2 regions of the Duganella vulcania genome follow, and region 1 is predicted to be linked to the other one. Evidence: predicted binding sites of a transcription regulator. Region 1 holds the regulator's gene; the other holds the start of a gene.
The links. Region 1 encodes sigma-54, which starts transcription at its own class of promoters, with help from an activator protein. Its sites were predicted from a motif close to TGGCANGNAANCTGCTTT; they were not measured.
Positions count from the first base shown of each region.

Region 2: GTP90_RS06620 (ammonium transporter) is a predicted target of sigma-54. The motif match lies at 1,756-1,773, and genes of this name have one in related genera.

Region 1 is NZ_WWCX01000024.1:6,283-10,914, reverse strand. Features, by position in the region: gene lptC (LPS export ABC transporter periplasmic protein LptC) at 1-567, shown strand, start outside; gene lptA (lipopolysaccharide transport periplasmic protein LptA) at 596-1,183, shown strand; gene lptB (LPS export ABC transporter ATP-binding protein) at 1,186-1,938, shown strand; gene GTP90_RS15445 (RNA polymerase factor sigma-54) at 1,942-3,420, shown strand; gene hpf (ribosome hibernation-promoting factor, HPF/YfiA family) at 3,498-3,857, shown strand; gene GTP90_RS15435 (enoyl-CoA hydratase/isomerase family protein) at 3,950-4,632, shown strand, end outside.
Region 2 is NZ_WWCX01000005.1:127,761-132,392, reverse strand. Features, by position in the region: gene GTP90_RS06625 (zinc-dependent metalloprotease) at 1-1,638, shown strand, start outside; gene GTP90_RS06620 (ammonium transporter) at 1,822-3,024, shown strand; gene GTP90_RS06615 (helix-turn-helix domain-containing protein) at 3,025-3,600, opposite strand; gene kbl (glycine C-acetyltransferase) at 3,760-4,632, shown strand, end outside.

The sequences.
Region 1 (4,632 bases):
CAGTTGACCATCGTGATGGTGGTCGGTGTGTTTGTCGCCATCGGCAGCTTCTGGCTGGTGCAGGTGGTCAACCAGGCCGGCCAGCAGGCGCAGGCCGACCAGCACCGCAACGAGCCGGACTACATCATCGACCGCTTCAGCATGGTACGCATGAACAAGACCGGCCAGCCGGCCTACATCATCTCCGGCGAGAAGCTGACCCACCACCCGGTCGGCGACGCGTCCGACATCGACAAGCCGTACGTGCACAGCCTGTCGGGCGACCAGCCGCCGATGAATATGCATGCCGACACCGCCCATGTCGACCAGGGCAATACGCGCGTCAAGCTCAGTGGTAATGTGGACGTGGTGCGCCCGGCCACGCCGAAGGCGCAGGCGCTGCGCATGACGACCTCGACCTTGACCGTGTACCCGGACGAGGAACGGATGGAAACCACCGCGCCGGTGGCGCTGGAGATCGGCAACGCCACCGCCAACGGCGTCGGCATGAAGGCCAACAACGCCACGCGCGAAGTGCAGCTGGGCGGACGCGGGCAGCTGGTGCTGCCGCCGCGCCCCGGCCATTGAAGAACCAACGATGAAGAATGGAATGACGATGAAAAAATTGATATTGTCGGCCGCCGTGCTGCTGATGGCGGCCTGCGCCGCCCACGCGGAAAAGGCCGACTCCACCAAGCCGACCACGATCCAGTATGATGATCTGCAGATCGACGACGTCAAGCAGGTCAAGACGCTGATCGGCAACGTGATCCTGACGCGCGGCACCTTGCTGCTGAAGTCGCCCAAGGCGGTGATGACCACCGACCCGGAAGGCTACGACTTCGTCGTGCTGACCAGCACGCCGGGCACGCCGGCCACCTTCCGCCAGAAGCGCGACGGCGCCGGCGACCAGTGGGTCGAAGGCGAAGCCGAGCGCATCGAGTACAGCAACAAGACCGACCTGGTCAAGCTGTTCTCCAAGGCCAAGGTGCGCCGCCTCGAAGGCGGCCGCCTCAGCGACGAGGTCAACGGCGAGTTCATTTCCTACGACAGCCGCAAGGAACAGTTCGCCGTGAAGAACACCGTCACCGGCGAGAGCAAGCCGGGCGCCGGCCGCGGCACCATGGTGATCCAGCCAACCATCCGCCCGGCCGCGCCGGCCGCCACGCCAGCCGCGTCGACGCCGCCGGCCACGGAGAAGTGAGCATGGAACCATCCTGCGGTAGCACCCTGATCGTACGCGGCCTGCAAAAGACCTACGGCAAGCGCCAGGTCGTGCATGACGTGTCCCTGCAAGTGGAATGCGGCGAAGTGGTGGGCCTGCTCGGCCCCAACGGCGCCGGCAAGACCACCTCGTTCTACATGATCGTCGGCCTGGTGCCGTCGGACGCCGGCAGCATCGACATCAGCGGCACCGACATCTCCTCGCTGCCGATCCACCGCCGCGCCTCGCTCGGCTTGTCCTACCTGCCGCAGGAAGCGTCGGTGTTCCGCAAGCTGACGGTGGAAGAAAATATCCGCGCCGTCCTCGAAATCCAGAAAGTGGACGGCAAGCCTTTATCCAAGGCTGCCATTGATGAACGGCTCAATACCCTGCTGGCCGATTTGCAGATCGAAAAGCTGCGCGAGAACCAGGCGCTGTCGCTTTCGGGCGGCGAGCGCCGCCGCGTGGAGATCGCGCGCGCACTGGCCACCAACCCGCGCTTCGTGCTGCTCGACGAACCATTCGCCGGGGTCGACCCGATCGCCGTCATTGAGATCCAGCGCATCGTGCGCTTCCTCAAGGAACGCGGCATCGGCGTCCTCATTACCGATCACAATGTGCGCGAGACGCTGGGCATCTGCGACCGCGCATATATCATCAACCAGGGCACGGTATTGGCTTCAGGCCGGCCAGACGACATCATCGCCAACGAATCGGTGCGTCGCGTGTATCTGGGTGAACACTTCCGTATGTGACCCATGAAACAGTCTTTGCAACTGCGCACGTCGCAGCACCTCGCGCTGACGCCCCAGTTGCAGCAGTCGATCCGGCTGCTGCAACTGTCGACGCTGGAGCTGCATCAGGAACTGGAACAGCTGCTGACCGATAATCCGCTGCTGGAGCGCCTCGACGACCCGCTGGACCGCTCGCTGCGGCTGCTGTCGGACGGCGCCATCAGCCAGCAAGCCCCGGTCGGCGACGCGCCGCCGGAAGGCCCGCCCAACGCCCAGGAGGCGCCGGCCGCCGACGCCGACAACTACGACGGCCCGGCCGCCGACACCGAGAGCACCAGCAGCGACGCCGACGTCGACTGGAGCGACGCCGGCCGCAGCAAGGCGCCCGACGACGAGGATGCGCGTCCGCAGCTCGAGGCCAGCCACTGCACGCTGCGCGAGCACCTGATGGAGCAGATGCGCGTGACGGTGCTGGAGATGCGCGACCGCGCGCTGGTCGAGCTGATCATCGACGCGCTGGACGAGAACGGCTACCTGGAGGAATCGCTGGAGGAAATCCACGCCCGCCTGCCGGAAGAGCTGGAGGTGGACCTCGACGAACTGCGCACCGCGCTGTCGCTGCTGCAAAGCTTCGACCCGATGGGCGTGGGCGCGCGCAACGCGTCCGAGTGTCTGGCGCTGCAGATCAAGCGCCTGCCGGGCATCCCGCTGGTCACGCGGCGCATGGCGCTGGCCATCGTGGAAAATCATTTGACCTGGTTTGCCCAGCGCGACTTCAACAAATTGAAGAAGGCGCTGCTGTGCGACGACGAGGATTTGCGCGAAGCACAAACCGTCATCCGCCAGTGCAATCCGCATCCGGGCTCGGCGTTCGCGTCGGACGTGTCGGACTACGTGGTGCCGGATGTGATCGTCAAGAAATCACGCAACGGCTGGCAAGTGAGCCTCAACAACGACGTCATGCCGCGCCTGCGCGTGAACGCCATGTACGCCAACCTGCTCAAGCAGGGAAAAGGCGAGGGCGCGATGGGCGCGCAGCTGCAGGAAGCCAAGTGGCTGATCAAGAATATGCGCCAGCGTTTCGACACGATTTTGCGCGTCGCACAAGCGATAGTAGAACGACAAAAGAACTTTTTCTCGCACGGCGCGGTCGCCATGCGCCCCCTTGTGCTTCGCGAAATTGCTGATACACTGGGTCTACACGAGAGCACTATTTCTCGTGTAACAACTCAAAAATATATGCTGACCCCGCATGGCATGTTTGAGTTGAAATATTTCTTTGGTAGCCATGTCGCCACCGAAGCGGGGGGGGAAGCAAGTTCGACGGCGATACGCGCACTCATTGTGCAATTGACAGGAGCAGAAGACCCGAAAAATCCTTTATCCGACAGTAAGATTGCGGACATGCTGGGAGAACAAGGCATGGTGATTGCGCGACGAACTGTTGCCAAATATCGCGAAGCTTTGAAAATCCCGCCAGTCAGTCTCCGCAAGTCTTTGTAGTTACTTGGTTCCTGCGCGCCCGGTAGCAATGGGCCCCGCACTAACCGTAAGAAGCGACATTATCTTTAGGAGTGTGTATGAATCTCACCATCAGTGGACATCATCTCGAAGTGACCTCGGCCATCCGTGAATACGTGCAGAGCAAGCTGGAACGCGTCACCCGCCACTTTGATCAAGTGATTGATATTGCTGTCATCCTGACCGTAGATAACCTTAAAGAGAAAGAGAAACGCCAGAAGGCTGAAATCAACCTGCGCATGTCGGGCAAGACCGTCTACGTGGAAAGCCTGTCCCAGGACCTGTACGCCGCCATCGACACCTTGGTCGACAAGCTGGATCGGCAGGTCATGAAGTACAAAGCCAAGGTCCAAGAGCACGGTCACGATGCGATCAAGCATCTCCCGGATAGCTACGAACCCGCTGCCGCCGCCCTATAACAACGGCCCCGGCACCATCAAACTAAGGGCGCACTGGCGCCCTTTTTTGCGCCCGCATAGAATAGGGTTTTCACCACTATCCTGCGCACCCCATGAGCGAATACGTCCACACCAGCGTCAGCAACGGAACCGGCTTCATCACGCTGGACCGGCCCAAGGCCTTGAACTCTTTATCGCTGGCGATGGTGCGCGACATCACGCAGGCGCTGATGGCGTGGCGCGACGACAGCGGCGTGGCCGCCGTGGTCATCCGCAGCAGCAGCGAGAAGGCCTTCTGCGCCGGCGGCGACATCCGCTTCTTCTACGACGCCGGCCGCGCCACGCCGCAGGGCGGCAGCGCGCTGGTGGAGGACTTCTTCACCGAGGAGTACGCGCTCAACCACCTGATCCATTTTTATCCCAAGCCGTACATCGCGCTGATGGATGGCGTGGTCATGGGTGGCGGCATGGGCGTGGCGCAGGGCGGCCCCGGCTGCCGCGTGCGCATCGTCACCGGGCGGACCAAAATGGCCATGCCGGAAGTGAACATCGGCCTGTTCCCGGATGTGGGCGGCAGCTACTTCCTGTCGCGCGCGCCGGGCAAGCTGGGCTGCTATCTCGGCGTGACCGGCGTGACCATTAGCGCGGCCGACGCGCTGTACGCGGGACTGGCCGACCACTACGCGCCGGCCGAAGCGATGGAGGTGCTGGAGGCCATCCTGGAATCGACCGCCGGCGCGGAACTGGCCGAGGCCATCGCCGCCTTCGCCGAGCCGTTCAAGGGCGCGGCGGGCGA
Region 2 (4,632 bases), on a different contig from region 1:
CGCCACCGCCTTGAGAAAACCGATCCATCGGCGGCGGTCAGCACGGTCAGGAAGCCGATCGTCTACTACGTCGACCGGGGCGCCCCGGAGCCGGTGCGCTCGGCGCTGATCGCCGGCGCGTCGTGGTGGGCCAGCGCCTTCGAGAAGGCCGGCTTCAAGGACGCCTACCGCGTCGAGCTGCTGCCGGAAGGCGTGGACGCGATGGACATCCGCTACAACGTGATCCACTGGGCCCACCGCGCCACGCGCGGCTGGTCGTACGGGAACGCGCTGGCCGATCCGCGTACCGGCGAGATTATCCGTGGCGCCGTCACACTGGGTTCGCAGCGCGTGCGGCAGGACATCCTGATCGCCGAAAGCCTGCTCGCCCCATACGGCAAGAACGCACCGGCCGACAAGCGGAAACTGGCCGAAGCCATGGCCTTGGCGCGCCTGCGCCAGCTGGCCGCGCACGAAGTCGGCCACACCTTGGGCTTCGCCCACAACTTCGCCGCCAGCCGCATGGGCAATGGCTCGGTGATGGACTACCCGCACCCCATCCTCAAGCTGGATGCCAAGGGCAACGTCGACATCGCCGATGCCTACGGCGTCGGCGTCGGGCCGTGGGACGACTACATCGTTAAATACGTCTACGGCGATTTCGGCAGCGGCGTGCAGGAGCAGGCGGCGTTGGCCAAGCTGCGCGCCGACGCGCGCGCGGCGGGCATGCTTTACTCCAGCGACCAGGACGACCGTTCGCCCGGTTCCAGTCATCCCGACGGCCTGCTGTGGGACTTCGGCGCCGACTCGATCAAGACCTGGGACCAGCTGGGCGCCGTACGCCAGCGCGCGCTGCAAACCTTCTCGGCCGACGTGCTGCCCGACAGCCGCCAGCTTGGCGAACTGGAAGCGCGCCTGGTGCCGGTCTACCTGCTGCAGCGCTATCAAGGCGAAGCGCTGGCGCGCCTGGTTGGCGGCGGCGATTTCGACTACGCCAGCAGCGGCGACGTCAAGGCCGGCATCGCCAATGCGGGTATCAAGGCCGTCGACGCATCGGTGCAGCGCCAAGCCCTGAACCGTCTGGCGGACAGCCTGCGCGCCGAATATCTTGCGCTGCCGCCCAATGTGCTCGACGTCCTGACGCCGCCAGCCATGGGCCATGAGCGCAGCCGCGAATACTTCACCACCCGCATGGACTCGGTGTTCGACGCCTTCTCGATCGCCGAGGCGGGCGCCGCGCAGACCGCCGGCTTCCTGCTCGATCCGGCCCGCATCAATCGCGTCGCGTGGCAGCACGCGCGCGACGCGCAGCAGCCAGGCGTGCAGGAAGTGCTGTCGCTGCTGCTGCAAAAGACGTGGAAGCGCGAACCGGTACCTGCTTCAGTTGCGGGCGGAGAAGCGGTGCAACTGGCCGCCAACTGGGTCGTGATCGATGCTACCTTGAATCTGCTCGACGGCGGCAAGCTGCATCCGCAGGTTGACGCCGAGGTGCGCCAGTCCGCGCGCGAGCTGGCGCAATGGCTGCAAAAGAACCCCGGCAAAGGCGTCACCGCCGACAGCCGCAAGCAGGCCGCCGCGCAGATCAACGCGTATCTGGCCGATCCGCGCAGCGTCAAGCTACGCGCGTTGCCGGCCATCCCGCCAGGCGCCCCGATCTGAGCCCCAATGCCCGTGCGCACCAAAATGACGCCTTATTTCGGTGCGCACGGACTTGGTGCGGCTCACTGCACAAAATAAAAACATCATAAAATCAACCACTTAAAATCTGCACCAAATTGGAACGAAAATTGCTTTTATCAGTGCTCGTTGTTAATTTTTGCATTATTTTGGGGAGAGATTTTGATGGATGGATACAAAGACGGCGCTAATGCACTGTTCATATTGCTAGGCGCTATCATGATTTTGGCCATGCATGCCGGCTTCGCATTCCTGGAGCTGGGCACGGTGCGCAAGAAAAACCAGGTCAACGCGCTGGTCAAGATCCTGGTGGATTTCGCGGTATCGACGATCGCCTACTTTTTCGTCGGTTACAGCATCGCCTACGGCGTCAATTTCTTCTCCTCGGCCGAGGTGCTGGCCGCCAAGAACGGCTATGAGCTGGTCAAATTCTTCTTCCTGCTGACGTTTGCCGCCGCCATCCCGGCCATCATCTCGGGCGGCATCGCCGAGCGGGCGCGCTTCCATCCGCAGCTGATCGCCACCGCGCTGCTGGTCGGCCTGGTCTATCCCTTCTACGAGGGCATCGTCTGGAACCATCGCTTCGGTGTGCAGGAATGGTTGATGTCCGCCTTCGGCGCCGAGTTCCACGACTTCGCTGGCTCGGTGGTGGTGCACGCCGTCGGCGGCTGGATCGCCTTGCCGGCGGTGCTGCTGCTGGGCGCGCGCCGTGGACGCTACATGAAGAACGGCGCCATCGCCGCCCATCCGCCATCGTCGATTCCCTTCCTGGCGCTGGGCGCGTGGATCTTGACGGTGGGCTGGTTCGGCTTCAACGTCATGAGCGCGCAGGCGCTGGACAAGATGAACGGCCTGGTGGCGGTGAACTCGCTGATGGCGATGGTCGGCGGCACGCTGGTTGCGCTGCTGATGGGGAAGAACGATCCCGGCTTCGCCTACAACGGCCCCTTGGCCGGCCTGGTGGCGGTGTGCGCCGGCTCGGACCTGATGCACCCGCTGGGCGCATTGGCCACCGGCGCCATCGCCGGCGCGGTGTTTGTGTGGATGTTCACGCTGGCGCAGAACAAGTGGAAGATCGACGACGTGCTGGGCGTGTGGCCGTTGCACGGCCTGTGCGGCGCCTGGGGCGGCATCGCGGCGGGGATCTTCGGCCAGAAGGCGCTGGGCGGTATCGGCGGCGTGTCGTTTGCCGCGCAGCTGGGCGGCACCGTGCTGGGCGTGGTGATCGCGCTGGCCGGCGGCTTCGCCATCTACGGCGTGCTGAAAGCCACGCTGGGCCTGCGCCTGGACCCGGAGGACGAGTTCCAGGGCGCCGACCTCGCCATCCACCGCATCAGCTCCACGCCGGAGCGTGAATCTAACTGGTAATTACCGGTGTATGACCACCAGCACAGCCTTTGCCTCGGTCTTGCCGACGTTGCGGATGATGTGCTGCTGGTCCCCCGGGTAGCGCGCCGTGCTGCCCAGCTTTACCTTCTTCTTGTCGGTTCCCACCTCCACCTCCACTGAGCCGTGCAGCAGCGTCAGGTGCTCCTGCGCGCCAGGATCGTGTCCCTGCGACGCCAGTTCGCCACCCGGCGCCAGCGTCAGCTCATACCACTCATACCTGCTGGCCAGTTCCAGCGGACCCAGGATGCGCAGCACATAGCCGGCGTGATGGCCGGGCAGGGTGGGGATTTCGTGCGCGTCGATCACGCGGATGGTCTCCGTCTGCCGCTCGGCCGTCGCCAGCAACTCGCCGATCTGCACGCCCAACGCATTGGCCAGCCGCCAGGTAATGGCGATGGTCGGATTGGCCTTTTCGCGCTCGATCTGGGACAGCATCGACTTGGAGACGCCGGCAATGCGCGACAGATCCTCCAGCGTCAGGCCACGGGCCAGGCGCAGCCGCTGCAGGGCGGCGCCGACTTCTGGAGGTGCATTGGTCGAAACAGGTGTTTTCATTGTTTTATTCGGCAGATGGGCTAAATTTCAAGTGAATCATTGCGCGCGCGTGGCTTGCGCTGTTCACTGGTGTTCTGTAATATTCGATATATTGAATTTGAGTTCGGCATAACGGATTTCGCATAACGTAGTGAAATCGTACCACAGACAGGAATCATCATGACCAATCCAGCAAAAAGCACCTTCTTCAGCGGCCTGCAGCAAAACCTCGATCAATTGCGCGAGCAGGGCCTCTACAAGCCAGAACGCGTTCTGGCCTCGCGCCAGGGCGCGGAAGTGATGAGCGAAGACGGTCGAATGCTGATCAATATGTGCGCCAACAACTACCTGGGCCTGTCCGGCCAGGAGTGGGTGGCGCAGGCGTCCATCGCGGCGACTGAAAAATATGGTTATGGCCTGTCGTCGGTACGCTTCATCTGCGGCACGCAGACGGTGCACAAGCAGCTGGAGCAGGCGATCTCCAAATTCCTCGGCACCGAGGACACCATCCTGTACGCGGCCGCCTTCGACGCCAACGGCGGCGTGTTCGAGCCGCTGTTCGACGAGAACGACGCCATCATCTCGGATGCGCTGAACCACGCCTCCATCATCGACGGCATCCGCCTGTGCAAGGCTGCGCGCTTCCGCTACGCCCACAACGACATGGCCGACCTGGAAACGCAGCTGCTGGCGGCCGCCGGCAAGCGCCACAAGGTCATCGTCACCGACGGCGTGTTCTCGATGGACGGCACCATCGCCCAGCTGGACAAGATCTGCGACCTGGCCGACAAATACGGCGCGCTGGTGATGATCGACGAATGCCACGCCTCCGGCTTCATGGGCAAGACCGGCCGCGGCACGCACGAGCACCACAACGTCATGGGCCGCATCGACATCATCACCGGCACCCTGGGCAAGGCCCTGGGCGGTGCGATGGGCGGCTTCACCTCGGCGCGCAAGGAAGTGATCGACATGCTGCGCCAGAAATCGCGTCCTTACCTGTTCTCGAACACGCTGGCGCCTTCGATCGCCGGCGCCTCGCTGGCCGTGCTG